3 regions of the Desulfosporosinus sp. SYSU MS00001 genome follow, and region 1 is predicted to be linked to each of the others. Evidence: predicted binding sites of a transcription regulator. Region 1 holds the regulator's gene; each other region holds the start of a gene.
The links. Region 1 encodes LexA, which represses DNA repair genes until DNA is damaged. Its sites were predicted from a motif close to CNAACANNTGTTNG; they were not measured.
Positions count from the first base shown of each region.

Region 2: the regulator LexA is predicted to act here: its motif matches at 8,357-8,370, upstream of recA (recombinase RecA).
Region 3: the regulator LexA is predicted to act here: its motif matches at 9,957-9,970, upstream of ACPUYX_RS05565 (DNA polymerase Y family protein).

Region 1 is NZ_JBNFTW010000010.1:35,697-46,844, forward strand. Features, by position in the region: gene typA (translational GTPase TypA) at 1-159, shown strand, start outside; gene ACPUYX_RS16445 (AAA family ATPase) at 234-1,199, shown strand; gene hflX (GTPase HflX) at 1,250-2,860, shown strand; gene ACPUYX_RS16455 (aminotransferase class I/II-fold pyridoxal phosphate-dependent enzyme) at 2,888-4,153, shown strand; gene lepB (signal peptidase I) at 4,222-4,767, shown strand; gene ACPUYX_RS16465 (D-alanine--D-alanine ligase family protein) at 4,879-6,000, shown strand; gene lexA (transcriptional repressor LexA) at 6,351-6,968, opposite strand; gene ACPUYX_RS16475 (peptidoglycan DD-metalloendopeptidase family protein) at 7,084-8,766, shown strand; gene ACPUYX_RS16480 (hypothetical protein) at 8,876-9,115, shown strand; gene ACPUYX_RS16485 (hypothetical protein) at 9,441-9,842, shown strand; gene ACPUYX_RS16490 (DUF2179 domain-containing protein) at 10,008-10,508, shown strand; gene ACPUYX_RS16495 (metallophosphoesterase) at 10,584-11,148, opposite strand, start outside.
Region 2 is NZ_JBNFTW010000006.1:262,453-273,600, reverse strand. Features, by position in the region: gene pstB (phosphate ABC transporter ATP-binding protein PstB) at 1-99, shown strand, start outside; gene phoU (phosphate signaling complex protein PhoU) at 116-766, shown strand; gene rimO (30S ribosomal protein S12 methylthiotransferase RimO) at 937-2,274, shown strand; gene pgsA (CDP-diacylglycerol--glycerol-3-phosphate 3-phosphatidyltransferase) at 2,271-2,828, shown strand; gene ACPUYX_RS13230 (hypothetical protein) at 3,021-3,542, shown strand; gene ACPUYX_RS13225 (AAA family ATPase) at 3,615-5,084, shown strand; gene ACPUYX_RS13220 (competence/damage-inducible protein A) at 5,215-6,489, shown strand; gene ACPUYX_RS13215 (DEAD/DEAH box helicase) at 6,479-8,092, shown strand; gene recA (recombinase RecA) at 8,417-9,448, shown strand; gene ACPUYX_RS13205 (regulatory protein RecX) at 9,426-9,947, shown strand; gene rny (ribonuclease Y) at 10,222-11,148, shown strand, end outside.
Region 3 is NZ_JBNFTW010000002.1:446,051-457,198, forward strand. Features, by position in the region: gene ACPUYX_RS05520 (methyl-accepting chemotaxis protein) at 1-1,762, shown strand, start outside; gene ACPUYX_RS05525 (MerR family transcriptional regulator) at 1,939-2,322, opposite strand; gene ACPUYX_RS05530 (oxidoreductase) at 2,472-3,455, shown strand; gene ACPUYX_RS05535 (DUF3846 domain-containing protein) at 4,093-4,398, opposite strand; gene ACPUYX_RS05540 (hypothetical protein) at 4,808-5,086, shown strand; gene ACPUYX_RS05545 (DUF3231 family protein) at 5,325-5,537, shown strand; gene ACPUYX_RS05550 (aspartyl-phosphate phosphatase Spo0E family protein) at 6,355-6,534, shown strand; gene ACPUYX_RS05555 (DUF4352 domain-containing protein) at 6,630-7,157, opposite strand; gene ACPUYX_RS05560 (hypothetical protein) at 7,180-7,530, opposite strand; gene ACPUYX_RS05565 (DNA polymerase Y family protein) at 8,662-9,915, opposite strand; partial or broken gene ACPUYX_RS05570 (transposase) at 10,176-10,727, shown strand; gene ACPUYX_RS05575 (helix-turn-helix transcriptional regulator) at 10,713-10,922, shown strand.

The sequences.
Region 1 (11,148 bases):
CGTCTTGAAAGACCCAAAGAAATGTCCTTAGAACAATCCTTGGAATTTATCAATGATGACGAGTTTGTCGAAATTACCCCCAAAAGTGTACGCCTGAGGAAGAAATTCCTTGACCATGCCTCACGTGTAAAATATGCCAAGAGCTTAACAGGGAAATAATACCATCCAAAAATCAGGACACCTTTTATTCTTTCCTGCGTATAGTAGTAAGGATGGGAGGTGTGCCTGTACATATGACAATTCGAGTAACGTTTCGGCCGGAAAATCAGCAGTCTCCGGTAATTCAAACACCCATACCCCCCAAACCTGACGTGTCAGCTCATTCCACGGAGGGGATAGGGATACGCATTCGTAAAAATAATTTTTCCTCAACGGAGAAAGATAAAGATAAAATCGCGGAAATTCTTGCTGAATTACAATCCTATATTGGGCTTGAAACGGTGAAACGGTTTATTCTTGACTTACAAGCCTTTGTGGAAATTCAAAAGCGGAGAGCTCAGGAAAAGCTTGTATCAGAGCCTTTGGTTTTGCATATGATTTTCCGGGGAAACCCGGGGACGGGAAAAACAACGGTAGCCCGTTTAGTCGGTCGCCTGTATAAAGAAATGGGAGTTCTGCAAAAAGGGCATGTTATTGAATGTGAGCGGGCAGATCTTGTCGGAGAATATATCGGACATACGGCTCAGAAAACAAGGGAACAAATCAAGAAGGCTCTGGGCGGAGTTCTTTTTATCGATGAAGCTTATTCTTTAGCTCGCGGCGGTGAGAAAGACTTTGGCAAAGAAGCAATTGATGCTTTGGTCAAAGCGATGGAGGATAATAAGGATAATCTTGTCCTGATTTTAGCGGGTTATCGTCAGGAAATGGATTGGTTTCTTCAGACCAACCCAGGACTGCGCTCGCGTTTTCCGATTCATATTGATTTTCCGGATTATACATTGGACGAGTTGTTAGCTATTGGCAATCTGATGTTCAAAACTCGGCAATACGAGTTAACGAAAGAAGCGAATGAGGCGCTTCGCAGCTACCTGCACTCCCTGCTCCATTCCCACCCCTATGCCGGGAATGCTCGCTTAGTGCGCAACCTTGTGGAGAAAACAGTTCGTAAGCAGGCTGTTCGCTTGTTTCAGAAATCGACGTCCAGTAGGGAAGAACTTATTCAAATTTTACCGGAAGATATTAATATGGAAACGATTTAACGTGAACACGGTGTTTGTTTTTAATAAGGTTAAAGTCGAGGTTGTAAACTATGGAAGTCTCGGGCGATTTGTCTGGTATCAAGGCGAGTCAAATACTGGAGCTTAAAATGCTGTCCGATTATCATACAGAGCGGCAGCAATTGATTCATCCCCAAATTCTCTGTAGCCTAGTCCGTTTGACGCAGCTTTGGAACCGAGAGATTTGTATTTACCTTTCCCGCGGGGGAGTACTGATTGCGGCAGCTGTGGGCAAACATGCGGCGGTTACTCTTCCGCCCCTTAAGGGAAGATCCCAAAGCAAACATTTACGCTGCCTGCATACCCATCCCAATGGAGTTCCAACGCTTAGTTCCCTTGATTATAGTGCCTTGACATCCTTAAGTCTGGAAAGTATGACAGCTATTGGAGTACGCCAAGGTGAGCTGACAGGTTTTCAACTTGCTTACCATACAGGTGATGGTAATCCTTTAGTAGTTGATCTTAGCCCGAATAACTGGCAAGAGTTTGATTATTACGAATCCATACCTGATCTTTATCACAGTCACAATGGACGGAAAAAGACAGAGACGAAACCTGAAAAAGAGCGTGCATTTCTCCTGGCCTTGCAAGAGGCAGATCAAGAGTTTAATGAGGATCTGGAAGAGCTGGCCGAGTTAGCACTTACTGCAGGAGTCGAGGTCGTTGGGCAGCTTGTCCAACTGCGTCGTAATGGCCAGTCACGAAGCTATATAGGCAGCGGAAAGCTGGAAGAATTAGTTCATCGGCTTCAGGAAACAAGGGCTGAGGTGCTAATAAGTGATGATGAATTGTCCCCGGCACAGCTGCGGACCCTGGAAATGGAAACGGGTTTGAAAGTTTTGGACCGCACGGGGCTAATCTTAGATATTTTTGCCCAGCGTGCCCGTTCTCGTGAAGGTAAACTTCAGGTGGAACTGGCACAGTTAAAACATTTGCTGCCCTATTTAACAGGACAAGGACAAGCTTTATCCAGGCTAGGCGGCGGAATTGGATCCCGGGGCCCTGGAGAAAGCAAATTGGAGCTTGATCGTCGGAGAATGCGCGAACGAATCAATCTTCTGGAAAAAGAGCTGAGAGCTGTCCTGCAGCATCGGGAGATTCAAAGACGTCAACGGGCTAAAAGCGGTTTAACTGTAGTAGCCTTGGTTGGCTATACAAATGCCGGAAAAACGACGTTTATGAAGAATGCTATGGAGCAAGCCGGCTTTCGTTCTGATATTCCTAGCGGAGAAAATAAATTATTTGCGACCTTAGATCCTATTGTCCGCAGAGTTCAAATTAAACCTGCGCTTGAAATTCTGCTGAGTGACACAGTCGGTTTTATCCGCAAACTGCCTACTAAGCTGCTCGGAGCATTTTTGGCAACTCTCGAAGAAGTTCAGCAGGCTGACGTTCTTATTCATGTCTTAGATGTAAGTCATCCGCAGGCAATTCAACAGGCTGAGACTGTCCACGACGTTTTAGGACAATTGGAGTGTCAAGAAAAGCCGATCATCACTCTGCTCAACAAAGTTGACAAAGTTCAGGATGATGAGAAAATCTCAAAGCTGGCCCAACTTTTGCCTTATCCTATTCCTTTATCGCTTAAACGTGGGGATTCTTTGAACCCTGTCTGGACTGTCCTGGAAACTATGTTAGAGTAAAGTTACTAAACTATAAGGAGGACCATCGTGTTTTCGAATCCTAATTGGCCGGAGCTTATCCATAAAGCAGTTGCAGAGGCAGAAGAAGTTCTCCGCCAACAACTGCCCTATCTGCAAGAAGTTTCGGCATTAAATCATGAAAAAGTACTAAGAGCTTTTCAAGAAGAACGTGTTTCTGCCTATCATCTTCAGGGAACAACGGGCTACGGTCTTGGAGACAGCGGACGGGACGTCCTTGACCGAGTGGTAGCTCGTATCCTGGGGACAGAAGCGGCTCTTGTACGAGGGCAATTTGTTTCGGGTACTCATGCCATTGCGGCTGCGTTGTTTGGCGTCCTTCGGCCCGGTGATCAAATGATTTCTGTGAGTGGTACGCCCTATGATACTTTGGAGGAAGTTATTGGACTTCGGGGAGAAGGACAAGGAAGTTTGCAGGATTTTGGGGTAAGCTATCAGGAGATCCCTTTAGACAGCCAAGGACATATGCAGTTTAGGTTGTTGAAAGAGGCTCTTACGACTAATACAAAAATGGTGATCGTCCAGCGTTCGCGAGGCTATGCTTGGAGAAATTCCCTGACGATTGCTCAACTCAAGGAACTTGTTGATTTTGTAAAAAGCCATTGCCCTAAAGTTGTTATATTTGTGGACAATTGTTACGGTGAATTGGTAGAACCTTTGGAACCAGGTGACATTGGAGCAGATTTAATGGCCGGATCGCTCATCAAAAATTTAGGCGGGAGTATCGCTCCCACCGGGGGATATGTTGCAGGACGGTCTGACTTAGTCAGTTTGGCCGCACAGCGTTTAACGGCACCTGGAGTCGGCGGTCATATGGGTGCAACCCTGGAATGGGAGCGCTTATTTTATCAAGGACTGTTCTTTAGTCCTTTAACTGTGTCTGAAGCTCTTAAAGGAGCGGTTTTTTCTGCAGCTTTCTGGCGAGCTTTAGGTTTTGAAGTAAATCCGGAACCCGAATCGCTCAGAGCGGATCTTATTCAGGCTGTAAAACTAGGGTCGAGAGAAAAAATGATCGCATTTTGTCAAGGACTTCAGAAAGGTTCTCCCCTTGATTCTCACATTAAACCGGTCCCTTCCGACATGCCTGGGTACGAAGACGAAATTATTATGGCAGGAGGGACGTTTATACAGGGTTCGACGAGCGAATTTTCAGCGGATGGCCCTCTGAGAGAACCTTATATTGCTTACCAACAGGGGGGGATTTCTCAAAGGTATATTCAAATGGGAAATATTTTAGCCGCCCTGAATTTATGGCAGCAAGGACTTTTAGATTAAGTATTGGTCATGATATTTGGAACTTTGACCATCCTGTGATACTATTAAACACAGAAAAGAGGTGGATCATGGAAGAGTTAGAATCCAAGAAAAGCACGACCCGCTTTTTGGTAGAATTACTTGAAATAGTCCTGATTGCCTTCGCCCTTTCCTGGGTGTTGAGGACTTATGTTGTTGAAGCACGTAAGATACCTACCGGTTCAATGCTTCCGACAATTCAGCTTCAAGACCGGGTCATTGTCGATAAATTCTTCTTTAAGGAGATTGGTCACTTAACCCGGGGAGATATTGTGGTTTTCAAACCTCCTGCGAGTGCCCATGCAACGGAAGATTTTATTAAACGAATTATTGGTTTGCCCGGAGATAAGATAGAGATTCGTAATCACACGACATATGTCAATGATAAACCTCTCTATGAACCCTATATCTTGGAAAAATCCAAAAATGATTACGGTCCCATTGTTGTTCCCCAGGATTCCGTATTTGTGATGGGTGATAACAGAAATAACAGCGATGATTCAAGAGTTTGGGGTACTTTGCCGATAAAGAATATTACGGGCCGTACGTTGTTCCGCTATTGGCCGCTTGATCATTTTGGAGCTCTCGCCCGCTAAGGTGGGAGCTTTTTTAAATTCGCGCATATACTAAAAGATGAAGCTAATCATCATAACTAGTGTTACGTTCTAACATAATCAATCAGGGAGTTTTATTCATAACAAATACTTATGAGAGGGTGGATAATTGTGGAAAATCACAAAATCTGTGTGATTCTAATCTTTGGCGGACGTTCAGGGGAACATGAAGTTTCTCTTAACTCGGCTCAGTCGATTTATAAAGCGATTGATCGCAATCGCTATGATGTTGAAACTATCGGAATCAATAAGCAAGGTCAATGGTTTTGGGGTATAGTCCCTCAAGATGTAATTAAGGCAGGATTTCCCGAGAGCAATCAGGCTTCTCAAGTAACCCTTGTCGTTGATCCTTCCAATCCACGCTTTATTGCCTTAGATGGCCGAACGCTGCCTAATGAGGGGAAATTTGACGTTGTTTTTCCAGTCCTCCATGGACCATATGGGGAAGATGGAACGTTGCAAGGACTTTTAGAAATGGCCAATGTTCCCTATGCCGGTTCAGGTGTCCTTGGGTCTTCTCTCGGAATGGACAAAGACCGCATGAAAGTGGTATTCCAGGATAAAAAGCTTCCTTTAGCCAATTACCTCACAATCTTGCGTTCCGATTACTTTAAGCAGCCGGAGGATTGGGCGGCGGCTATTGAAGCTAAAATAGGATATCCTTGTTTTGTGAAACCGGCCAATTTAGGCTCCAGCGTAGGAATTTCCAAGGCCCATAACAATTCAGAACTGATTCAAGCTTTAAAGCTGGCTACGACTTATGATCGTAAAGTTGTCGTCGAAGAGAATATCGTGGGCAGAGAAATTGAAGTTGCAGTCTTAGGTAATGATGACCCAAAAGCCTCATTGCCCGGCGAAATTTTGCCGGCGGAAGAGTTTTATTCCTATGAAGCGAAATATTCGGATATCGGCTCCAGTTTGAAAATACCGGCGCCTCTTCCTCAATTCATCATTGAACAATTACAGAGTATGGCCATTGAAGCGTATCGTGCGGTTGATGCAAGCGGCCTTAGCCGTGTGGATTTTTTCCTGACAGATAAGAATGAAATTGTACTCAATGAGATTAATACCTTGCCGGGATTTACGGAGATTTCAATGTACCCGAAACTTTGGGAAGCAACAGGCATTCCCTATGCGAAACTGATTGATCATTTAATCACATTGGGATTTGAACGGTTTGAGGAAAAACAGAAGAGTAAAATATTAAAAGATTAGTAAACTTGTTCAGCTAAAGATGAACATCGAACCAATCCCTTAACAAATGGTATCGCGCTGAAGGATGGATTCTATCCCCGCCGAAGCATGGTAGGGAAGCCACTCTCACTTAAACTCAATGGGCTGGAGCAAACGAGAAAGACGTTTGTTCCAGCCCATTATTTTTAACGTTACTATTCAGTGTGCTCTGTCGCTGTGGAACCATTGGCTCCGCTTCTTCACAGAGGCTTACAAGTGCGAAGACTGTACCCTTGGGTGTCAGTCAAGATTATTTACGCTTTTGAGTTAAGTTCGTGAGTAGTTAACCTAAGTAAGAGGGAAGATGCATATCTTAATTAGGGAGTTTGGATTTAATGCAGGGTGCGAAAAACACCGATGACCTTGCCCAAAATTGAAACATCTTGAGAGTAGATGGGTTCCATTGCCGAGTTTTCAGGCTGAAGACGAATGAGTGTTCTTTCCTTAAAAAATCGCTTTACTGTTGCTTCGTCTCCAATTAAGGCAACGACAATTTCTCCATTGCGTGCTTCATTTTGCTGGTGAACGATAATTAAGTCTCCATCCAGGATTCCGGCCTCAATCATGCTCTCTCCCTGAACTCGGAGCATAAAAACATTTTCCTGATGGACCAGGTCAGCAGGCAATGGAAACGTTCCTTCCATATTTTCTACAGCCAAAATGGGCTGCCCTGCTGTTACACGGCCGATGATTGGAATATGAACAACTTTCCTTGAGTCGAGAGCGTCACTGGTACCGTCTAAAATCTCGATGGCCCTCGGTTTCGTGGGATCTCTTCGAATATATCCTTTATCCTCAAGAGTTTGAAGATGCCCATGAACTGTAGAACTAGACAATAATCCAACTGCTTCGCCGATTTCTCTAACGGAGGGGGGATATCCTTTTTTGTGGATTTCCTGTTTAATAAAATCCAAAATTCTAGTTTGTCGTTCCGATAAATCTGGGTACATACTTTCACTCCCTATTAATAATCATGTATATTTTACCATTCCTTGAAACGTATTGCAAACAAATGTTCGAAGAATGATAACTATATAACAAAGACAGAGAAGAGGAGATGACGATTTGCGAACTAAGATTCAGTGGAATTTTCTTATAGCGCTGACTCAAATCCTTTGTCTGATGGCTGTTGCCTTGGCTTTTTGGAATTTAATCCATCGTTATCCCAGCCTGGATAAGGATGTTTATCCCTACTTGCTCTCAATTTCTCCCGACGTTGTTAAGGAATGTTCCCAAGAGTATAGGGCCGGTAAAACAGTTTCCTGGGAGGATCTGTTGGCGGTCCGCTCAACACTTTCCCCAAAAGAGGCCCAATTATTAACCGAACAGCTCAAAAATAGGATTTCTTTCAATAACTTATCCTGGGGGAATATTCCTCTGCACACAAAGAAACTAGTAACAAGACATCGGGAAATTTTAGTTCAATTTCAATATCTCACACCAGGAAGGTACAGATTCCCGGTAGTTGGAAAAACATGGTTTGAAGATAGTTACGGTGCAGATCGTGAAGGAGGCAAACGTACTCATGAGGGGACAGACCTCTTTGCTCCGGAAGGTACTCCCATAATCAATATTTGTGGAGGAAGAATAGAACAGCTGGGATGGAATCGCTTGGGTGGAGAACGGGTTGGAGTACGCGGTGACGATGGGAATTATTATTATTACGCTCATTTGGAAACGATATCGTCCAAATTAGTTAAAGGAAAACGAATTGAAGCGGGCGAAATCATTGGAACTATGGGTCATACTGGAGATGCTTTAACGACACCGGATCATCTTCATTTAGGTATTGAGCTCCCAAATGGTCAGTGGATAAATCCTTATCCCTTTCTCGTTGTCTGGCAATATTGGGATGCCGAGAACTCTGTTAAGGGAAATAACAACTCAGTTTTAACGTCTCAAATTTCAGCAAAACCTTTAGTCTCGCATAGTTATGATGCTCAGGAACTATCGACTCAAGATCTAAGTTATATTCTGATCAACCTAAAAACTAACCGCTTATTAAAGGTAAGAAATGGCGACATTCAACGTGCTCCCGCGAGTACAACAAAACTTCTCACCGGTTTGCTTGCAGTACAGAGTCTTAAAGAAACGGATAGGGTTCGAGTGGGCAAAGAGGTGGAAGTGGAAGGCTCGCGGCTGGGTCTCTTGCCTGGAGATGAGATTTCAGTCCGCGATCTTTTGATAGCTCTCTTTGTGCACAGTGCTAATGATGCTGCTGCCGCTCTAGCAGTGAAAGTAAGTGGTACATTACCAGCCTTTGCAGGAGAAATGAATAAGTACGCCTCATCCTTGGGATGTTCCAAAAGCAATTTTGTAAATCCTCATGGACTTCCCGCTCCTAATCACTATTCAACGGCTAGCGATCTAAGCAAAATCGCCAAAGCCTTTATCAACAATCCAGATTTAATGAAATTTGTTAATGAAAAGACTGCAGCCGTACATTGGGTGGATTCAAGAGGCCGAGACCATTCTATAGTACTTAAAAATACCAACAGCCTTCTGGGGGTTTATCCGGGGGATCATGGCCTTAAGACCGGTACAACAACTGAAGCGGGACAATGTCTCATATCCTATGTCTCTAGCACGGATGGGGAGCTTTTGCTCGTCTTGTTAGGCAGTATGCAGCGCTACAGTGATAGCATAAAATTACTGGATGAAGGGTGGGCTGACCAACGAATCAATGCAGCGATTCATAATCTTTCCAAGGATCAAAGAGGTATATTTTCAAGCCCCGGAATTTATTAGTTTTGTCTGGAATCGGTATTTTATGTTATGATAGATAGTAACATAAATCAACGTGCCGATGGCTCATAGAAATCATTAAAAACAACTAAAATCTGAGGGATTGATAAACTTGAAAACAATTAGTAAACAATGTGTTTTGGAAGAACGGCTTTGTACAGATTGTGGTGAGTGTGATCGCTGCGATCTAGACCCAAGTAAATTATGTGATAATTGTTGTCAGTGTATAGATACTCTTGAAGGTGATTATGCCGAAATCGGAATTGATGATATATTAATTAATAAGGAAGAACGAAGTTCCGGAAACAGACTTCGAGGAAAGGGCATAAACTATACTCTTAAACGCCGATAATGTCCATAAGAGGACAAACCCCTATGTTGGAATCATCCAATATAGGGGTTTTTGTCATAACAAAGGGATATTCTTCCCGCCGGGCAAAAGTTCTTAAAGGAATTTAGACATAATAGTTGAATTATTCAGATATAGAATTCAAAAGATGGTAAGGAGTAAAGCGCACCTTGATCCCTCATACCTAAAATAAGAACCGATTTTACAATATATTACAATATATTGGAAGGTAATTTTTGGTTGTTTATAGAAAATAAGATTTAAAATATTCCTTCTGGTATCTATTATATCAACACTTACATTAGGATTGAGGTGGACACAAAAGCATATGGTTAATCAAATACTTGAATCTTGTCGCAGGATCAGTTTTCAGGTTAATTTATTTGAATTACTTGAAGGCCTGTCCATTTTAGTACTAATAGCAGTGCTTGTTTTACTACAGAGAAAAATTCTTAGTTATGTGAGAAAGGAAAGTATGATTGATGAGCGGATAAGAGAAACAAGCGCCAGAATTGCACGGGTGGTGGCAGAAATAGAAGAATCCAAAGAAGAAATTACAGGGCGGTCTAAAGAAGAAACGTGCCTAGCGGAGAACTCTGAGGCAGAACTTGATTCCAGTAAACAAGAAACTGATAATAATGGTCCTAAAGGAAAGAAGACTCGAGCAATGTCAATGGAAGAACGATGGGCGGATTTTGAAAAGAAAAGAGCGATACGCACTACAGCCTGAGGATAAGCCACACCTAAAAAGGTTGTGGCTTTTGAATTTTTGTAATAGGATATTATTTAATCAATATTTATTTTGAAAAGAGTATGTATGATTGAATTAGTCTAGGTCATAGAATTAGTAGTGGCAACTGGTTAAATAGTATTAAGATAAAAAAGATGGTTAGCGGTGATATTGTTGGTAATTTTAGGAGTTCTGATATTTTTTGCCCGAATTATAGACGTTTCCTTAGATACACTTCGTCTGAAGTCAATGATTAGAGGCAAAAAATATATTGTTTCACTCATTGCCTTTGTGGAAATTATTGTTTATACCTTGGGTGCATCTCAGGCGTTTAAATACGTTATGCATCCGACAGTGCTGATTTTTTATGCCTGCGGATATGCAGCAGGCAACTATATTGGCATGATAATAGACGATAAATTATCGCGGGATAGTATTTATGTCTTAGTTGTTGCAAATCACGATGAGTGGAGTTTGGCAGATACCCTGAGAGAACAGGGATTCGCTGTAACAACGGCTAAAGGGTATGGAATGAATGGTTCAGAAAAGTCTCAACTGATACTTATCGTGAAGAAAAAACAGTTTAGAGAATTAACAAGGCTTATTCAAGAGTTTGATCCCACTGCCTATGTTGTAAGTATGGATGTCAAGGATATGAAGAGATAACTGGCCTTATAACATCCTACACTGTTATAAACCAATGTAATCAGAAGTGAATTATTGCATAATGGGAATTTGCGATTAATTGTCCTTGGAATATTGAAAGTCGGATAACTTTCTTGGTCCTTCCAGAAACTCTTTAGCGATAAATAATGTTCCGTCGTCCTTAGTTTTGACACTCCATTTGATAAGCGCTATTGATCCATCAGTGATTTCGATACCCGTGATACTTCGCGGATGGACACAGCTTCCGTCATTAAAATAGGGAGGGCCGTCTACCTCCGGGAACATTGGTCTATGAGTATGCCCGGCAATAAGCGGGTGTTTATTTAAAGTTACCCATTCTATCAGTGCTTTATCTACATCTTCCTTTTTCTCATAATTTTTTGCAGTACTTGTGGGGTCATTCATACCGAATAACTCGAGGTGTTTCCATAAATATCTTACGAGAAATCGGGATAATCTCCAGAGCTCATAATCCATAATATTTACCTGGTGACCATGAATTAAGAGGATCTTCTGATTTGTTTCTTGATGTCTTAAAATTAACCCCTCATGTAGTTTTAGATCCTGAAATAAGGAGATAGACTTTTTTTCTTGTTCATCGAAGTATTGATATAAGTTATTGAATACATAATTCTCGGAT
Region 2 (11,148 bases), on a different contig from region 1:
CTTAACGGAGAACTTGTAGAGCACGGACCAACTTCAGAAATATTCACCAATCCGCGCGACAAACGGACTGAAGATTATATTACTGGGCGTTTCGGATGATGAGGGAGGAAAATTAATGCGTCAGACACTTAATGAAGGTCAGCAGGTTCTGACCACCTTACTTAAAGAAATGGGTAAGGAAGTCACTAGAATATTGCAAGGGAGTATGAAGGCCCTATATTCTCTTGATCGAACACAAGCGGAATATTGGATCTCAGAGGACCAGAAAGTCAATGACTATGAGCGTCAGGTGGATGATGAGTGCGTACTCTTGATTGCAACACAGCAACCTGTGGCCAAGGATTTACGGAAAATCATTTCAGCAATGAAAATATCGACGGATCTTGAACGAATGGCAGATTTAGCTATTGATATCGCTAAAATCGTGCGCAGAATCGAAGGACCTTTATGTAAACCCCTTATTGACATACCCCGTATGGCTGAAGAAGCACTGAAAATGATGCGTCAAGGTTTGGAAGCTTATAGTCGTGAAGATATGGTACTAGCTCAAAAACTTGCTGAACTTGATGATGGAGTCGATCATCTCTATAACCAAGTTGTTCGGGACTTATTGGTTATCATGACCCAGGAACCCAATAACCTGGATCAGGGGATGCACTTAACGTTCGTCGCTAGATATTTAGAGAGAATTGCCGATCATGCTACAAACATTGGAGAAAATGTTATTTATATAGCGACTGCCGAGCGCAAAGATTTGAATTTCTAAATAATCCCATATTAAATAATTAAATATACTAAAGGAGCTTTAGTTAAGAATTGGCTAAGGCCCCTTTTTTTATTGGAATTCAAGAGAAGTTATTATGGATAATAATTTTTGACCTTGTCGAAGTGTTGGTTTATACTAAGAAAGGTAAAACAGTGATATGAGGTGTAACCTTGACAAAGAAAGTTGCAGTTGTTACTTTGGGCTGCCCAAAAAATCAAGTTGACAGTGAAATCATGACAGGCTTTTTAGCCCAAAATTATACACTGACAGATGATCCCCAAACGGCAGATATCATAGTCGTTAATACATGTACATTTATTGAATCGGCTAAGGAAGAATCGATTGAAACAATATTTGAAATGGCAAATTATAAGAATTCGGCTCAATGTCATACCTTAATAGCTGCCGGTTGCTTGGCTCAACGATACGGTTCCGAATTAATGCAGGAAATTCCAGAACTTGATGGAGTATTAGGAACTGGAAATGTTGATGAAATCACAGCGCTTGTTCAGGCGGCTGAAGAAAAACGAATCAATCTCGTAAAAAAAGAAACTCCTGACTTCCTCTACAATGACTTAATGCCAAGAAAACGTTCCACTCCTGATTATTTAGCCTATGTTAAAATTGCTGAAGGCTGTGATAATTACTGTACGTATTGTGTTATTCCCCATGTACGCGGCCGCTTTCGCAGCCGATCAGAAGAATCAATAATTCGTGAAGTTCAAGGGATGGCTGCTCAGGGAGTTAAAGAAATAATGGTCATGGCCCAGGACACAACACGTTATGGACAAGACTTAGAGGGGAAATTAATCCTACCGCGACTGCTTCGCCAACTCGCTCAAATTGAAGGCATAGAATGGATTCGGCTAATGTATTGTTACCCCGAACGATTCACCGACGAACTCATTGAAACCATGAGTCAGGAGGCGAAACTATGTAAATACATCGATTTGCCCTTGCAGCATGCCAATAATAAAATCCTCAAAGAAATGAATCGACAAGGAACCATTGAACAGGCCGAAGCCTTAATTAGGAAACTACGGTCGGCTATACCGGATCTTACGCTTCGGACAACGATGATTACCGGGTTTCCAGGAGAAACTGAAGAAGAATTTGCAGCATTGGCCGAATTTATTCAACGAGTACAGTTCGATCGATTAGGTGTATTTGCTTATTCTCAGGAAGAGAATACGCCTGCCGGACAGAGAGAGGATCAAATTCCGACCGAAGTCCGCGAGCAACGCCGTGATCAACTGATGCAGATCCAACAAAAGATATCCTGGCAGAGACAACAGCGATGGGTTAACAAGATTGTGACTGTATTGTTGGAGCAGAAACTTGCTGACGGACGTTGGCTGGCCAGAACGGAAGGTGATGCTCCGGAAATTGACGGTCAGGTATATATTAACAGAACGACTAAGGAAACGTCACTTCAGGTAGGGGACATGATTAAAGTTCGCATTCTTGAGGCAGATAGTTATGATTTAATAGGAGAGGTTGCTTCATGAATTTACCCAATCGATTAACATTAGCGCGCATTATTTTAATACCGGTGTTCATGGCCTTTCTGCTTCTCCAAGTGCCTAAAGGTCAGACTCTTTTTCCTCATCAAGAAGTGGTGGCGGCAATTATTTTTATTTTAGCTTCTGCCACGGACGGTTTAGATGGGCATATTGCACGTAAACGTCACCAGGTTACGAATCTGGGGAAATTTATGGACCCGTTGGCGGATAAACTACTCGTATCTGCTGCCTTGGTTTCTTTGGTTGAACTTGGTCAGGTTAATGCTTGGGTGGCATGGATTGTTTTAGCCAGGGAGTTTGCTGTTACAGGTCTCCGTGCTATCGCCGCAGTGGATAGAGTTGTAATAAGTGCCAGTAAACTTGGTAAAATTAAAACGATCACTCAAGTTGTTGCTATTTCCGCTATGTTGCTCCATGATTGGCCATTTTCACTCATAGGATTACACATCGGTCAGCCATTGCTCTATATTGCTGTGTTTTTCACAGTGATTTCGGGTCTCGATTATTTATTAAAATCTCGTAAGTTGTTACATAAATAATTATATCCTGTTTTGAAGATTTAATTAAAAATTGTTAAGGGAGAGCTTTCAATGCAAGAAAGCTCTCCCTTAGCAATTGGGAATTTTAACACAAATTACCTTGGCAGGATAAATCTTTAATTTCTATATGATATACTGCATGCTATAATGATGATATAGCAAATAGTATTGCATATGGAGGACGATGCGTGTATGACAAAACAGCGAGTATTAGTGATAAGCCTTGTTGGAGTTATAATATTCGGCTTGCTTCTAGGTGGAAAAGTTCTTTACCAAAAGAAGTGGGTAGATTCATCAGTCTCAGCTCAAAGTCAAAAAATATCCGGAATAACGTCAGTTAAAACTGTCCAGGTCAATGGTCAAGCAGAGTTAGATGTTGAGACTAACCATATATCAGATTTGCGTCAAGTAAGCTTGGCCATAGAAAATATTGTAGGTAAAGAACCTATTCGCTTTATTGATCATAGAAATGCTTCCTTGACAACGTTATTTGAGCAAATGCAATTTGCAATTCAAGAAGGAATTACCCGTGGGAATTTTACCGAGATGGAACAAAGAATTCAAACATTGGCTCAAAAAGCGGGTGTTCAAGTCAAATTGCAAATGGACAGTGATGCTATTTATATTGTGTTAGATCAAGAAAATGCTCAACTGATTGAAGTGATTGAACGAAATGGTCAAGGGCAGTTTCTGACAAGCAAGGAGTTAAGTTAACGCCATTTATGGCCTTAGATGTGAATTTGTGAATTATTAAAGCAAGCATTATCTTCATGAGGAGGGGACTGTGTGAAACGAGATATCCTTATTGGTTTGGGATTGGGTGTTTTTGCCTTTTTACTGGTTATGGGCTATAACGTCTTGCCCATTGCCATGTTATGTTTGGCGGCTTATTTTTTATGGACCTTTGTGATTTCGCGTCAAGTTCTGAAAACCGGTAATGGTGAGACTATTACTTCCACTACGGTTAACTTTGAAGATATTGGCGGACAAGCAATTGCTAAAAAGGAACTCCAGGAGGCTTTGGATTTTCTTCGTTACTCCGACCGAATGAAAGCTTTAGGAATTCGTCCTTTGAAAGGAATCTTATTATCAGGGCCAACGGGGACAGGAAAAACCTTATTAGCGAAAGCCGCAGCTAAATACACAGATTCTTCATTTCTATCGGTTTCTGGCAGCGAGTTTGTGGAAATGTACGCAGGTGTCGGTGCGGAAAGGGTTAGAAGTCTATTTCGGCGGGCCAGAGAAATGGTAAAACGTGAGAAAAAGTCCAGCGCTATTATTTTCATTGACGAAATGGATATTTTAGGTGCCAAGCGAGGAAGTAATGTTTCTCATCATGAATATGATCAAACGTTAAACCAGTTGCTTATTGAAATGGATGGTTTAAAGACTGAGCAGGGACCAAATATTTTGGTGATGGCTGCAACGAATCGACCGGAAGCATTAGATCCGGCAATACTTCGACCAGGACGTTTTGACCGTCAAGTAAAAGTCGATCTTCCTGATAAAGAAGGAAGAGTGGCGATTCTGGAAATTCACACCAAGAACAAACCTCTGTCTCCTGATGTCGATTTGGAAGCGATTGCCCATGAAACCTTTGGCTTTTCGGGGGCACATTTGGAAAGTGTCACCAATGAAGCTGCTATTTTTGCTCTGCGGGATCAGGCAAAGGAAATTACAGCCCGACATTTTCATGAGGCTGTTGAAAAGGTTATGCTCGGTGAGAAGCTTGACCGGAAACCAACGGCTGAAGAACTGCGCCGCATCGCAATTCATGAAAGCGGACATGCTATGCTGGCTGAATCTGTTCGGCCAAACTCAGTTTCTCAGGTATCAATACGTTCAAGAGGAAACGCTTTGGGGTATGTTCGTCATTATCCCAAGGATGATCTCTATCTCTATACACAGGCTATGCTGGAAGAACAGATTATGGTCGCTTTGGCCGGCGCTTTGGCTGAAGAGGAATGCCTGGGGAATCGGAGTACAGGGGCTGCCGGGGATTACGAACAAGCCTTGAATCTCGTGGAAAAAATGCTCCAAGCCGGTATGTCTACTTTGGGAGTGACGGACGTTTCTTTATTGAGTGCCGAACAACGACAACCCGTTACCAAAGATATTCTTGCCGAACTCGAAAATCGTACAAAACAGATTATTCTCCAAAAAAAGGACATTTTGCTGCAGCTTTCTGATATTTTGCAGGAAGAAGAAAGTCTAAGCGGGGATACGTTGAGAACGTATTTGCAAAACGTCGCCTAGTTAATTGAACCTCACTTGAGGTTCTTTTTTTTTGCTTAGGAAGGATAAGCAAATGCAAGGTGAGAAATAACTAAGCAAGCATGAGATAGTGCGTATATTTGCGTTGATAATAGGAGAGTGATAGAATAGTATGAAAGCTGAAATTGTAGCTACTGGGACGGAGTTGTTACTTGGAGAGACTCTAAATACAAGTGCTCACTACTTAACAGGAAAACTTTCCTCATTAGGCATCGAGGTAGACTATCATACGACGGTTGGAGATAATTCAGAGCGATTAGAGCAAGTTTTACGTCAGGCAATTGACCGTTCAGACCTTCTTGTTACCACCGGCGGTCTGGGACCCACAGCGGATGATTTGACGAAGGAGCTTGTTGCTAAGGTCTTGAATTTAGAAATGGAGTTCGACCAAAGTAGTTTAAACAACATCAAGGAGTTCTTTGGCCGACGAAAAGCTCCAATGCCTTCTAGTAATGAGAAACAAGCCTATTTCCCCAAAGGCTCAAAGATATTGCCCAATCCTATCGGAACAGCACCCGGAGCAATCATTGAAAAAGACGGAAAGACGGTTATTATATTACCTGGACCTCCTTTTGAAATGCAGCCAATGTTTGAACATTATGCTTTACCTGAATTACAGCGAATTATCGGGCCAGATTCTGAACGGATGAATGAACGTGTTTTAAAAGTTTTTGGTATCGGTGAATCTGCCATAGAGGAAGTGCTGAATGATCTCATGCATCTTCCTAAGCTGTCGATGGCTTTACTAGCTAAGCGGGCGGAGATGCATATCCGTTTAGTCACCAGAGGTACGGAAGCAACATCACAGGAGGCGCTGGACTCTTTAAATCAAACCGAGGATGAAATTCGAAAGCGTCTCGGTGACAAGATATTTGGCCGCGATCAGGAAACCATGATAGGGATTGTAGGGCAAACTTTAAAAAAGAATCATTTGACCATTTCTACTGCCGAGTCTTGCACTGGGGGCTTACTTGGTGCGGCCTTAACTCAAGAACCAGGCAGTTCTGAGTTCTACCTGGGAGGGGTTGTAAGCTATTCGAATTCCTTAAAGCAACAACTATTGGGAGTCAATGAAAAGACTCTTCAGGAATTCGGGGCAGTAAGCGAAGAAGCTGCCAGAGAAATGGCCGAAGGAATTCGGCGAAAATCGGGATCGGATCTTGCCATCTCAGCCACCGGTATTGCTGGCCCGGATGGAGGCAGTGACCTGAAACCCGTGGGGTTGGTTTATATTGGATTTGCTTCAGCGGAGAAAGTTTATGCTAAAAAGTTTCAGTTTTATGGAGAACGGGAATCTGTGCGCCAATTGACTGTCCAGGCAGCCCTCAATGAGATAAGGCAACAGATGTTGAACAAGGAAAGGGGATTACACATAGGTGATGGTTGAACGTTTACAATCGTTTGGTGATATTCAGTTAAGCAAGCAAATACTACAAGGTTTGTCTGAAATGGGGTTTGAAGAGCCTTCGCCAATTCAACAACAGGCAATTCCAGTGGCTTTGGAAGATGCCGATATTATTGGGCAGGCTCAGACCGGAACAGGGAAAACCGCTGCCTTTGGGATTCCGATTACCGAAAAAATCAATGCAAAATTTCAAGCCGTACAGGCTCTTATAGTGACTCCGACTCGTGAACTCGCTATTCAGGTGGCTCAGGAGATGGCAAAAATTGGCAAATACAAACATGTTAAGCCTTTGCCAATTTATGGCGGTCAGCCCATTGATCGTCAAATTCGCGCTTTGCGTATGGGATACCAAGTTGTTGTTGGAACCCCTGGAAGGTTGTTGGACCATCTGAATCGAGGTACTCTGCGGTTACAGCATGTTAAGATGGTCGTTTTAGATGAAGCGGATGAAATGCTCGATATGGGGTTCGTGGAGGATATCGAAGGACTTTTAAAAGCAGTGCCCGAAGAAGGCCGCCAGGTTATGCTTTTTTCAGCAACGATGCCACAGGCGATTCGCAAGTTAGCACAGACTTATATGAAGAATCCTCGATCCGTGACGGTTAGCAGAGATGAATTAACAGTTCCCCTCATTGAACAGGTTTTTTATGAAACGAGAGAAAGTAAAAAAGTTGATGCTTTGTGTCGGATTATCGATATGGAGGATATAGGACAAGGAATTACCTTTTGTCGAACAAAACGAGGAGTTGATGAACTCGTCGTAGCGCTTGAAGCACGGGGATATTTTGCGGATGCTCTCCATGGTGATTTAAGCCAGCAGCAGCGGGATCGGGTCATGAAGCGTTTTCGTGACGGCAAAACGGAAATGTTAGTTGCTACTGATGTTGCAGCCAGAGGCATTGACATTAGCAATTTGACCCATGTTATTAACTTCGACATTCCCCAAGATCCTGTGTCCTATGTGCACAGAATTGGACGTACAGGACGAGTCGGCCGACGCGGGCAGGCTATAACCTTGATCTCTCCCAAGGAATATCGTCAGCTTCGTCTTATTGAAAATTTGATTAAAACCAGAATACGCCGCCGGGAACTCCCTTCCTTAGCCGATATTAGCGAACGACAAGCGGAAAATCTGAAGAATCAATTGGTTAAATTGATTCAAAGCGATCGCTTAGGAAATTATCGAGCCATTGTCGGAGATCTGCTTGAAGAATACGATTCAACGGATGTTGCGGCAGCGGCGTTAAAGTTTGCCGTTGAGGGAGCTAATTCTGAAGACCGCATAGACGATAATGATCCGGACGTTAATCACTTTGGAAACACCGGAGCAGCGTCGGGTATGGTGAGATTCTTTATGAATATAGGCAGAGTCCAGCAAATTCGTCCTCAGGACATCATACGCTGGATTGCTGAAGAAAGCGGAATCCCGGGAAATATTATTGGAATGATTAATATTTACGACAAATTTACCTTTGTTGAAGTTCCTGAAGAATATGCTTCAAGGGTTTTAAGCTGCATGCATCAGGCTATGATTAAAGGACGAAGAGTTAGTGTTGAACCGGCAAAAGCACGTGAAAACACCTGATTTTCAGTTGAGCATTAATACTATAAAGAAAACCCGGCTCCGCCGAGTCTTAGCAAAAGGGAAGCCGTAGGTTGCACTTATGCTGGAAGAAAGTATTTAGCTGAAGGTTATACTTTCTAATAATATAAAAAAGCTAGTCTTTAGAGGCCTAGCTTTTTTATATTATTATCATCGTTTTTGTTATATAATGGTGTCGATAGTTGTCCTGATGCAGTGAAGCATAAACGAATTGACAGTTACGATGTCCGCCCCTATAATGATAAACGAACAAATGTTTTATAAATAACGAAAATGCGTTTTTAACCGAGTTGAGGAGGATGGAAGATGGCCGAAACAAATAAGCTAAAGGCTCTGGATGTGGCCTTAGCGCAGATTGAAAAGCAGTTTGGCAAGGGTTCCATTATGAAGCTGGGAGAATCTGCGACGATGTCGGTTGATGTTATCCCTACAGGTTCATTGGCCTTAGATTTGGCTCTGGGTGTTGGTGGAGTACCGCGTGGGCGGATCATTGAAATATATGGGCCTGAGTCTTCCGGCAAAACTACTGTGGCCCTGCATATCATAGCCGAGGCGCAAAAACTCGGAGGAGTGGCGGCATTTATTGATGCTGAGCATGCCTTAGATCCGGTATATGCCAAAGCTTTAGGTGTTAATCTTGAAGATTTGCTGGTTTCTCAGCCAGATACGGGAGAACAAGGTTTAGAAATATGTGAAGCCTTAGTGCGCAGTGCTGCAGTTGATGTTATTGTGCTTGATTCAGTGGCTGCTTTGGTACCTCGAGCAGAGATTGAGGGAGAAATGGGTGACAATCATGTCGGGCTGCATGCCCGCTTAATGTCTCAAGCCCTGCGTAAATTAACGGGATCGATCAGTAAAAGCAACACATGTGTTGTTTTTATCAATCAGATTCGTGAAAAAATTGGTGTTATGTTTGGCAGCCCGGAAACGACAACAGGTGGGCGGGCTTTGAAATTTTATGCTACCATCCGCATCGATATTCGCCGCCAGGAAGCTCTTAAACAAGGCCAAGAGATTATTGGCAACAAAACCCGCGTGAAAGTCGTTAAGAATAAAGTGGCTCCTCCTTTTAAATCTGCTGATTTTGATATTATGTACGGAGAAGGGATTTCTAAAGAAGGAAGTATTGTCGATATAGGAACGGAGATGGAAATAATATCAAAGTCAGGTGCCTGGTACTCTTACAATGGAGAACGATTGGGACAAGGACGAGAGAATGTCAAGGAATACTTGAAACAGCACCCGGACATGGCCCAGAAACTTGAACAGCTGATCCGTTCAAATATGAGCTCAGCGCCTTCTACGACAATGGACGATGATTCCTTTGAAGAAGAATAAATCTTCTAAAAGTGCATGGGAAGCTGCTTTAGACTGCTTATCCAGAAGAGCCCTGACAAAGCTTGAACTGGAAACTCGTCTTAACAATAAAGGGTATGAGAGCGGTGAAATTCAGAGTGCTGTCGACAAATTGCTGGGTTATGGCTATCTTAATGATCATGAACTCGCTTTAACCTATGCAAAGAGTCGCCTCCACCGATATTCACGCCGAAGAGTCACCGTGGATATGCGAAATCGCGGAATTGATGCTGATTTAATTGAGCAGGTCTTGGAGGAAGTATATTCTTGGGATGAAGAAGCAAATCTCTGCTTAGCTTTGGCACAAAAGTGGCGGGTTCAAGAAGAACAACGCTGGGAAGAGAAGGCTCTAAAGGGTTCAGATAAAAAGTCGGTGCCGCTTGAATTATGGGTACAGCAAAGGGTTGTCCGCAAACTTATTCAACGAGGATATCCTTCAGATATAGTACAAAATGTTCTGGCAAAAATGCGAATAGAATAGCCTCATTTAGGACAAGCTTGACAATAATTACAAATGATATTAGAATCTTAACAGAGACCTGTCTCTGTTAAGATCTAACCTTTATGGTTTTCTTATAGATTTCGAGGTAGTCATTTTTAATATTGTTTTTGACTAACGAGAGTTGTAGGAAGGGGAGAAGGCTTGGAGAACTCCCGTATTAAAGGTTGCTTAAGAGACTGGTTTTGAACCAGTTTTTTTATTTATTTGTTAAATTTTGAATTTTTACAAACAAGGAGGTGTAAATGTGATTGGAATATTTTTGACCGGTTTAATTGCCATCTTAGTTGGATTAGGTCTAGGAGCCTTGGTAGGCTGGCATATTCGTAGAAATACTGCCGAAAAAGTTATAGGTACTGCTGAAGAAGAGGCAAAACGGATTGTTGAAAATGCACTTTCTGCTGCAGAAAGCAAAAAACGTGAAGCAATTGTTGCTGCAAAAGAAGAAGCCATGCATATTCACAATGAGGTTGAAAAAGAAACTCGCGAACGTCGAAATGAACTCCAACGCTTAGAACGGAGATTGTTACAAAAGGAAGAGAGTTTAGACCGTAAAATTGAGTCAATTGAACGGAAAGAGGAAAATTTACATCGTAAGGAAGGCGAAGTAGATTCCCTTAAAGAAGAATTGAATCAGCTTGTGGACAAAGAACAAGCCGAATTAGAACGTTTATCCGGTATGACCTCGGAAGAAGCAAAACAGCTCCTTCTGAAAAGAGTTGAAGAAGAAGTTCGCTATGAGTCAGCGATAATGATTAAAGAAATTGAGACTCGCGCCAAAGAAGAAGCCGAAAAGCGGGCGAAAAACGTTATTTCACTAGCTATTCAACGCTGTGCTGCGGATCATGTGGCTGAGACAACAGTATCCGTTGTAGCACTGCCGAGTGATGAAATGAAAGGACGAATCATAGGCCGCGAGGGACGCAATATTCGAACATTGGAAACATTAACTGGAATCGATCTTATTATTGATGATACACCTGAAGCAGTAATTTTATCTGGTTTTGACCCCATACGCCGAGAGGTAGCGCGCATTGCTTTAGAGAAACTGATCGCTGATGGCCGTATTCATCCTGCTCGCATTGAAGAGATGGTTGAAAAAGCTCAAAAAGAAGTGGATCAAAAGATTCGCGAAGAGGGAGAGCAAGCTACTTTCGAGACTGGAGTTCATGGATTACATCCG
Region 3 (11,148 bases), on a different contig from region 1:
CTGGACTGTATGGGAGCCCAATGCACTCGATGGGCATGATGCTGACTATGAAAATCAGCCGGGATATGATGCAACGGGACGCTTTATACCATACTGGAATCGAGGAGACGGAAATATCAAGTTAGCACCACTTAAAGATTATGAAACACCAGGTGCCGGAGATTATTACTTAATTCCGAAAAAGACTCATAAAGAAACGATCCTCGATCCTATCTCATACAAAGTGAATGGTAAAGAGGTTCTTATGACCAGCTTGATAGCACCCATAATGATCAATAACAATAGTACTTTCGCGGGAGTTGCTGGAGCCGATATTGCATTAGATACAGTACAAAAAATGATTTCTAATATTAAACCTTTAAACACAGGATATGCTTGCCTTGTTTCCAATAATGGCAAGTATGTTTCAAACCCAGATTCTAAAGAGATTGGCAAGGATCTCGATAATCAGGCAGTCAAAGAGAGTATTAAAAATGGTAAGACATATACTGTATCCAATAATGAGTATTACAGGTTGTATGAACCAATAACCATTGGTCAAACTACGACACCATGGTCGCTGGAAATCACAGTTCCGATGGCGACAATTCTTGCACAGGCAAACGCCATTCGGAATTTCTCGATTATCGTTGCTTTAATTGCTATTTTAGTGATTGGCTTGGTTATCTATTTAGTATCTGGAGGGATAACAAAACCGATCATACAAACAAGTGAAGTGTTAAAAGATATATCACAAGGGGATGGAGACCTAACAAAACGGCTTAAAGTAGTATCTAATGACGAGATAGGGAAGCTTTCAAAGCACTTCAATCGATTTATTGGAGATATACATAGCATAGTGAAGGAAGTTACCGATACTGCCAGTACTTTAGGTGCCACGAGTGAAGAACTATCAGCTGCAGCTCAAGAAGCTACCGTCACTAGTGAACAAGTTGCTGGGACGCTGGGTCAACTTGCTTCGGGAGCAACTGAGCAAGCTAGGACCGTTGAAGAAATAAGTGAGGTTATTAAGCAACTGGCAGCACATACACAAAAGGTTGCTGAGAATGCGGAAATAGTCAGTTCTAGCGGCAATAAGGCTGCCATAGCCGCAGAAAAAGGTGCTCTTCAAGCAGAAGATGCAGTTCAGAGGATTGGGGAAATCCGTGAGATTACGAATCAAACAGCGGAAGTTATTGCCCAGTTAGGAGACCAATCGAGCCAAATCGGTCAAATTGTCGATGTAATCACGGGCATTGCATCTCAAACGAATTTACTAGCGTTAAACGCTGCAATAGAAGCGGCACGGGCTGGTGAACAAGGAAGAGGTTTTGCAGTTGTCGCGGAGGAGGTGCGGAAACTAGCAGAACAGTCTTCAATGTCTGCTGCTCAAATTTCCACCTTGATTAGTAATATACAACATGAAGTCAAACGTGCAGTAGGAATTATGGAAAAGGGCAAAGGAGAGGTTGCAGCGGGAGTAGAAACTGTAAATCTTGCGGGTAATTCGTTTAAAGCCATTGTGACTGAGGTCAAGACAGTCGTTGAACAAATTCATCAAGTTACTGAAGCAACGAAACAAATAGCCGAAGGGAGTTTCCAAGCAGTTAAATCCGTAGAAAATATTGGTATCATTGCTGAGGAAGCTGCAGCGAATACTCAAGAAGTTTCGGCTTCATCTGAGGAACAGTCAGCTACAATGATCTCAGTGAGTCAATCTGCTGAAGCTTTGGCAAAAATAGGGGAAACCCTAACTCAATTAGTGGGTAAATTTAAATTGTAAGAAGGTCCAATGATCATAGCGACTTAAAAAAACTTCTGGCTTTTGGTCTTTTGTTAGAAACAGTATATTGACTGAGTATGCGCAAAGAACGCCTTAACCGAAGGGCGTTCTTTGTATTGCAGGGCTGTTCTTTAGTTGGAAGTTTTGCAAAGGGTATTTTGAATAGATAAGGACGCTCAATTGATGGCGGTGGGATCATTTTTATGCCTTCGGTTATCATAATATTGTAGCTTCCAATTGACCACATTTAAAAGATCTTGATATTCCTTAATGCGATCTTCAATTATTTCTTTTTGAGAAAGAATCATTTGATGTCGTTCCGGAATTGTATTATCGCCAAGAATACATAGCCTAACGTATTTTTTTATGTATTCCAAAGACATACCCGTTATACGCATACAACAAATAATTTGTATTAATCCAAGGTCTTTATCACTGTAAACCCTTCGACCACTCTCGTCTCGCTGAATAGTCGGTAATAATCCCTCTTTCTCATAAAAACGCAGCGTATGAGCAGATAATTTGAATTTCTCGGATACTTCTTTAATTGAATATTTCATCGTCTTAACTCCTTAATACTATTAATATAATTAAATGTATAACTTAGAGTTCCTCTCATCAAGATTGATTATTTAAACTTGTTCTCTTGACTTAGAGTCGACTTTAAGAGATAAGCTGACATTATCAATTTTCAGTAGGGAGTGGCAAAATGAATCTTACAAAACAGTCACCTATTCAATCAGGATACGGCTCGCTGACAACGGCAAGAGAGATAGTGGCAAACTGCGACCTTTCGGGAAAAATAGCGATTGTAACAGGTGGTTATTCCGGTATCGGATTAGAGACTACGCGTGCCTTGGCAAATGTCGGTGCCACGGTAATTGTTCCTGCAAGAACGCCAGAGAAGGCTCGAGCTTCACTTGAAAAGATACCGAATGTGGAACTAGAAGAACTTGATCTCATGAACTCGAACTCTATCGACAATTTCGCACAACGCTTTCTTACCACAGGCAGACCTTTGCACATCCTTGTCAACAGCGCTGGTGTGATGGCGCCTCCGCTTAGACGTGATGCGCGTGGTTATGAGTCACAGTTCTCAACGAATCATTTAGGCCATTTTCAGTTGACGTCAAGACTTTGCCCAGCCCTGAAAATAGCCTGTGGTGCAAGAGTTGTTGCGGTATCCTCACGAGGCCATCGTCTCGGTGGGATTGATTTCGAGGATCCGAATTTTAAGCATCATGAATACGAGAAGTGGAGAGCTTACGCACAATCTAAAACTGCTAACATCCTGTTTGCCCTGGAATTAGACAAGCGAGGCATAAACCTTGATATCCGAGCCTTCTCTGTTCACCCTGGGTTAGTGCCGTATACCGACCTAGGGCGAGATTTGACCGAAGCAGAGATAGGGCCCAAACCGATTAAAGATGAGCAGGGACAAGTTATTAGTAATGAAAACAACGCCCAATTCAAGACAGTGGAACAAGGCGCAGCGACCAGCGTTTGGTGTGCAACCAGTAATCAACTTGATGGAATGGGTGGGATCTATTGTGAGGATTGTGATATATCAACCGCAGAATCAGCCGATAGCCTCAGTGCCACAGGCGTTCGTCCATGGGCAATTGATCCTGAATCAGCCCGGCGACTATGGGATCTAAGCGAAAGGCTCACAGGTGTCGAATTTAAAATTTGATTGAGTAATGTACAAAACGAACGAATGGGGAAGCCCCTTCAGCTGCTAAAATATTTTAATCCAACAACAAAATAGTTTTCAAAGGAGAAAAAAAGGGGAGCATCACTCACCACTAAAAGAAGTGGTTTTACGACACCCCCTGGTCTTTAAATTTTAGATATTTAAACCAGCAATTTTTGTCGGTAAATAATGGTATATTGCTAGATTTAATAATTAATAAATAATGATATCAAGGTCAATAGTTTAGTGCGTTATTAACACTTTACGGTTTACGGTCTGAGGTATCCTTTCTAACCATCCACTTTCTATCATTAGTTCTGCACCTCTTTTAGCGATTTGAAGAAGTCAGCAGTTTATAATGGCTTCCAAAGAGCACTAATGCAGAATAGTAAATAACGGAGATGCCGAATTATGGAGGCTCCTAATTATGCGTACAAAGGCAAATCATGAATATGAATTCAAGGCTTTGATAAGGGACAATTTAAGCAATTTGTGCTAAAAGAGGTAAAGTTCTTAGACATACCTTTATCTGAAATTAACATTGAGTTACGTAATAGAGAAGATGACTTTGAAATAAGCGTGGATGTTCCTGTAGAGGAATTAGGATATCTTTGTGATATCAGAAATCTTGAATTAACTAAACAACAGGAAAACCAATATACTCTGAGATGTATCCAATTTGCTTGTCCGAAAGTGAAGCAAATTCCCTGTTCCTAGTTGCAGTGAAAACACAAGTCCCAAAGATCCAACCATGTCGATCATCATAGAAGTTCTTTTTCAGTCCTAACATTTCAGCCTCATCATTACACAAGCACATTATTTCATCTGTCATCGGAACCATTTCAATCAAATCTCCGACTAACTCCTGAAAGTCTTCAAAAGTCCCTTCAATATCCTTCAATTGCAACGGCTGATTCATTGGTTCTCTGAACAACACTCTCATTCCCATTACCCCCCATATTTATTAAGTGATATTTAATACTACAGCAAATAAAGTATAATTCCAATAAACTTTTTTAAGAGGTTAGGGTTATGGCGAATTTTGAGACCAGACTTGAAGGAAGACTCCAATAAAACGGGATGCCCTTAGATATTTCTATCTGAGGGCATTGGCTTTTCTAAGGGGAGAATACTTGCTTATGTTTTATTGATTGTTATTGAAATCGTCTAAGAGTAATCAAATTTTTCAGCCATACTGATACCTTCTTTGTAAAATCTAATATTATAAAAATACAAGATTGAGGTATTATTTAGAAGTGCTACTTTAAAGTCAACTACTTACATAGCCGTCGAGCAAGGCTTATAACCTTGTTCTCTTTTGTCGAAACTATGTGAGTGAAAGGAGTTTTATAATGAATAAATTATTTCTGTATAAGTATCCTGATGGGAATCTTTTTGGTGTGGTGAAACCTATGAAGTTATATGAACCAGCAAGTATTAAAGATTTGTTGGATGATATTAAGCAACAAACTAAAGACCTAAAAAACGGCACCCATCCAGATGGTTACTTAATTCCATGGGGGCATAATAAAGAAACATTAGTAGTTGAAGAAGGGTGTTTTGATTGGAGTAATAGAGGATTTTATTACGAAGTAAAAAAATGGGACAAAGATTTGAAGGAATTGAACTGAAAATTCCTAAGTTTCTACAAACATTCATTCATTCACTTGCATTTCTTACAACTATAAAAAGCCACTGATTTAGGTCAATTTTTTTGTTATCAGTTAGTACTCTAATTTCCCCCACATATCGCCTCATTGGTCTTTATAATTAATATTACACACATCTAATTCAATATAATGCTCTTCTCTAGTAAAAATTAATTTTACTTGTTGGAGTTTCATACAATTATCTTGAACCCCATTGTTGATGCTTTTCTATTATGCAATCATATTATCTTATAGTATTTTGGACTATGGAACCGCATTGACAAATAGTGCTAGAAAAGATGTTATCTCAACTTTTAACCGTTTAATTCAAGAACTCCTTGCGTTGGCTAAAGACGGCACTGATCTACTCATTGAACGCAAGTGGCTTGAGCAACCTCCTCAAAGTGCCAGCCGCAAAAAGCTGATGCACTAGATAAATTCTAATCCAAATTCAAGTTTAAGTACCACAATATCTTGAATTGAAAATCTTCTATTCGTCTACCAAATTGTTGAATGAGGTTAGAAGAGATTATCTGTTTATTTTTTGTTTCCTTATCGCTAAAATCCGTTTCTTGAATCAAAAGCCCCTGGTCCTACTAGCCAGTGTCAAAATTATCTTCTGGAGGACGGACTGGATTCGAACCAGTAAGTATATTTCCGAGCAATAAGGCTATGTACTCGGGAATAGCGTGTTCCCAGCACGCTCGCCGCCCATAGACATTATATGATAATTCGGGCCTTTCATTTTATGAAAAAGTTTAATCGACGATATGTTTCCTCCTAACCGCCATGAGCGGTTATTTTTATGCCCAAATTTAAATATTCAGTTTGCAGAAACGATAAAAGCAGCTTTGTCAAAGAATTATTCATAAGTAATTATGAGATAGGGATAGACAAATGAAAATTTATGCCACACCGATCTCTGTTCTTGTCTGGTCCAAACTCGGTCAAGATCGAGCAGGCCATCTCCATGGAAGAGGAGAAGATCGCCGGGAACTGGATGGTGTTGTTTAGTGCCAAAGTGAGATTAACGGAGAGCTGAAACGGTTTGAGATTAAGTATGAATTGAATAGTTGTAAGTGGATGCTTTGGAAGATATAGAGGCTCCCGCGATGGGAGCCTTTTTAATTTTATATAACTTTTGTTCATGCCTAACATGACTATTATATATTTGTCATTAGCTATAGATGGATATTATTATATAGAAGTAATTATAAAGGTCATAATGATAAAGCTTAGGAGTGTTCTTATTGACTCTTGATGAACAAATTGAAAACACTAGAGCCCATATGATAAAAATTGCTGCCGATAAAGGCATAAGAGATCCGAGGGTAATTCAAGTTAGCATGAAACTTGATAAATTGATTAACGAATTCTTATATCGTTCAAGGAAAAAGAGCCAGGTGATTAATATTATTGTGTCCCATTAGAAAAGAGAGCTTAATCGCTCTCTTTTTATGTTAGCATAGTTAATACCTAGTAATATTATTTATTGGAAGGATCCAGGCAACATGGGTCCATATCCTTAGTTAACCGGAATCTCTACAGTTGCAGTACCATTACTAAATAGGTCATTTTTTATTTCTAATTCAAAAGATTTGGATGCTTTTGGTACCTCATACCCTAACTCACCGGTCATTTTTTTGCCGGGTGGGATTGACCCATCCAATTTACCGTTTGCTTCGCTTAAAGCTTCAATGCTTATGTCTTGGCTCCTGCCGTCTTTATCTGTTAGTTTAAATGATAACATACTACTAATAGAAGCGTCTTGACTTCCGTTGTTCACAATGGTCATATCAATAAGCAAAAATACGTTTCCATCCTTAGGTTTCATATATTCATTTTTACCGCCTGAAGTTCTTATGCCATTTACCTTGTATTGTAAATCGCCTAACTTAAACGTGTCTCCTACTTTGAATGTTTCGTTTTTTGGAGCCGATGATTGGTCTGTAGTCGGAGTGCTGGATGTAACTTTTGTTGGAACATTAGTTGTTCCGCACCCGGTTAATGTAAATATGATTCCTACTATTAAAAGATATACAAGCTTTTTCATCCTCTTCTCTCCTTTTAATTTACTAAGCATTTATTTCTTTAGGAGCAGATTTAACACCTAGCGTTGCTAATATTCCACCGATTAATGCTAGGGCCATGAATATAGCCACTAATGTACCTCCAAGAATTGCTCCCAAGATAGATGAGATAATAAGCAGTATTCCGGGAACCTTTCCTTTGGCCCCAATTGAAATAGCGCCAAGGATTATTACTAGGAAAGAAAACAGAACTCCACCCCAACCGAGCCCTACTACCGTACTCGATCCGCTGGCGTTGAATGCCGAGGCGGCTCCTCCAACGAGTAAAGTTACTCCAGCCGATAGGATGCCAAAGACGCCTGCGATTAAAGATATGATACCGCCTGCTTTTTGCATTTTTTCTTAACATCTCCTTCACAATTTTAAAATGATTTTCTATGTTTCTATGGTATTTCCTGCTTTCCGACATTCTTAATGGTTCTGCGACAAATATGTAAGAAAATAGTAAGACCCCGGCTGGAAAAAGCTAGGGCCTTATTAATGACGATAATCGGGCCAAAGGTAATCAACTTTTTCTCCAACTGTGAGATAAAAGAGATTGAGAATAACCTGTTAATTGCGATAATCGGTCTTGTGTTATCTTCATAAAGCCTACAACGCTTATGTCTTTTCAAATTTACATCACCAAAGCTCTATTTTCAGTAAGAACAAGCTGTTTTCCTTCGGAAGATTGACGTGAAGAAAATTATATACCAAAGTTAATAAATTGTTTTTTATTTTAGACAATATTAACAGTAAACTGTTAAAGAGAAGGGGATTAACGTTGGATTTTTTGGAAGAAAGAATATTTAGGGCGCTTATGACATCAAGAATGACAAGGAATATAAAATAAGGATTACATAAGTTGAAAATGGATATATATCCACCCCGACAGATACAATGGATTTATTATTAACGGACTAGGGTTTTATGATTTGATTCGGAGTTAAATGATTAGTATGTTACCTAGAATAGCAATCATTGCAACTGTGAATCACAAGGAATACATTCCCCATAAAAATCCTCGCTACCCTCATATCTGTCCTCACTTGGTTCGAAATCAACGTTCGACCTCACCCGGACAAAAAATCCCGAACCATGATTATACGATGATAACGTTCTGTTTTAAACAAGTAAGTCATTCCTTAAATTAGATTTTAAAAACAATTATGTTACATTAATGTAATCAAGTGGCAAATTTAACAATTTAATAATAAGCTATTTTAAAGAAAACAATTTTTTAAATATTATCTATCTAAATTGTACTAACTTTGATTTCTGTTTTTATTGAATTGCTTAGTGGTGAAGGCCGCGCACCATTTTCATTACTATTTGTGCCGCCAGCGGTAGCGGCGGAATGGAGGTTAAAATAAAAAATCCCGCAATTGCTTGCGAGAGAGATTTTTTATTTTAATAAAAGTAATGCCTAAACAAATGGAGCTAACCCTTCAAGCACTAACCCATCCGTTCGCTGATTTTTTTTATCAGTTACAATATACTAGACATTATCGGATATTCCTCATCCTCAACTGTTCCGCCGCTACTGAACCGCACCCCGCTGTGCAAAAAAGCTGATCTGAAGACTGAACCGTTTCCGTATTTCTCCCGAATCACATCAACTACCCGGTCAACGGCTCGCTGTTTGTCGTAATCTTTCTCAAAAAAGGCTATTTGATGAAAATCATTTAAACATAGCTCGGATGTTCTAACACCTAAATGCCGAACTGGCTCACCTTTCCAGAGTTCATCAAATAATTCGCAAGCGATTTCATATATCGTATTAGTGCAATCCGTGGCCGAGAATAATTTCCTTTGGTGTGAACAATTATAAAACTCATTCGTTCTTAATGAGATAGATACTAACCCAGCACAACAACCGGCTTGTCGAAGCCTTGCAGTGACTGTCTCTGTCAAGGAGAGTAAAACCAGATGGGCAGTGTCTCGATCCTCAACGTCAAAAGAAATTGTGGTGGAGTTTCCCATTCCTTTGATGATAGGTCGCCGATTCTCTCTAACTGGGTTGTTCTCAATACCGTTTGCGTAGTTCCAAACAAGTAGACCATGACTGTGCAGGAAGAGTTTAATTAATTTAGGATCATAATTTGCCAAATTTCCAATTGTTCTGATTCCCCGGCTCCTTAATTTTTTGGAAGTAGCACGACCGACCATAAATAGCTCTTCGATGGGAAGAACCCACATTTTTTCCGCGATCTCTTCGGGGAATATGGTATGTACCTTGTCCGGCTTCTCAAGTTCGGAAGCCATTTTTGCTAAAATTTTATTCGTCGAAATTCCCACGTTGACCGTAAAGCCTAATTCATTTTTAATTCGGTTCTTAATTACATAAGCCGCTTTAATGGGATCTTTAAATAATCGTTCCATAGCTGAGAAATCCACAAAATATTCATCGATGCTATATTGTTCAACCGAAGGTGAATACTCCCGGAGAATATCGCCAAAGGCTTTAGAACACTGCATATATAAGCTATAGTTTGGTGGTACTATTACTAATTCCGGACACTTCGCTAAGGCTGTATAAAGCGTTTCCCCGGTCTGTATGCCGTACTGTTTTGCCGGTATTGATTTCGTGAGGACGATGCCATGGCGGGTTTCGGGATTCCCGCCAATGATAGAGGGAACTGTCCGTAAGTCTAAAGGGTCGCCGTGCTGAAGCCGATATGCCGCCTCCCAAGAAAGGTACGCGGAATTTGCGTCTATATGAAAAATGATCCTCTTGACCATTTTCTTCACCTCACGATAGGAATGTCAATTCTTATTTTATCAGAACGTATGTTCCTCGTAAAGAAAACTCGGCAGCCAAATTATTACAGTTTATGCTACAAAATCGAAGACAGTCCGGCCCCTAAACAATAATGATTATAATTTTGTTGGGTATTTGAAGATAAACGCTTCTAACTGTCTATACTCCAAAATTGTCAACTCCTTACATGCTTATTTTTGCTTCTTATTCTCACAGAATCAACGTTTGAGCGGGTGAGAAAATGATTAAGAAGCAAATGAACTTGGCCTTGAGCCCACATATGGGCATATATGAGTTGATCATTCCGAAGGACAATCTGTTACGACAGATAAATGAATTAGTAGATTTTGATTTTATCTACGGTAAACTGGTCAATGTTTATTGTCAAAATAATGGACGAGTGGCAATAAACCCAGTACGGATGTTTAAATATCTTTTGCTAAAAAGCATTTTCGATATTTCAGACGTTGACGTAGTTGAACGATCAAAATACGATATGTCGTTCAAGTATTTTCTTGGTATGACCCCAGAAGAAGACGTTATCAACGCAAGCTCACTGACCAAATGTAGAAAGTTGCGGCTCAAAGATTCAAACCTGCTTGATCTATTGATTAATAAAACGGTGGAAATCGCTTTAGATCAAGGTATCATAAAAAGTAAATCTATTATTGTAGATTCTACCCATACCCAGGCGAGATACAATCAGAAATCACCAAGGGAGCATTTGGTTGAGTATTCTAAGAGGTTACGCAAAGCGGTCTATACCATTGATGAAACAATGAAGGAGCAATTCCTACCACAAGTAAAATCAGCTGGAATCGTAAGTGGTATCACGCAAGAAGAGACTGCGAAATATGGTGGTTTTCCAACGATAACCATAAAGAAATATGAGAATGATTGTACTGAAATGCCGATAAATTTAGCATACAAGATGTCAAGATTATATAATGTCTCGCTAGACGATCTCTACATTGGTAAGGTTGAATAAAACTAAGACATTAAAAAACCCGAGGTATACAACCTCGGGTTTTTATAAGCTCGTGTACAAATTTGTGTACATTGCCTTATTTCTAAGTGGTGCGGTCGAGAGGACTTGAACCTCCATGCCCTTGCGAGCACTAGAACCTTAATTTTGCGTGGTCTGCAACGTGCCACGACGCTAGTGTTCATGCGGTTTAGGACGTTCTCCCAACGTAAAACCTCGCTAGACCACG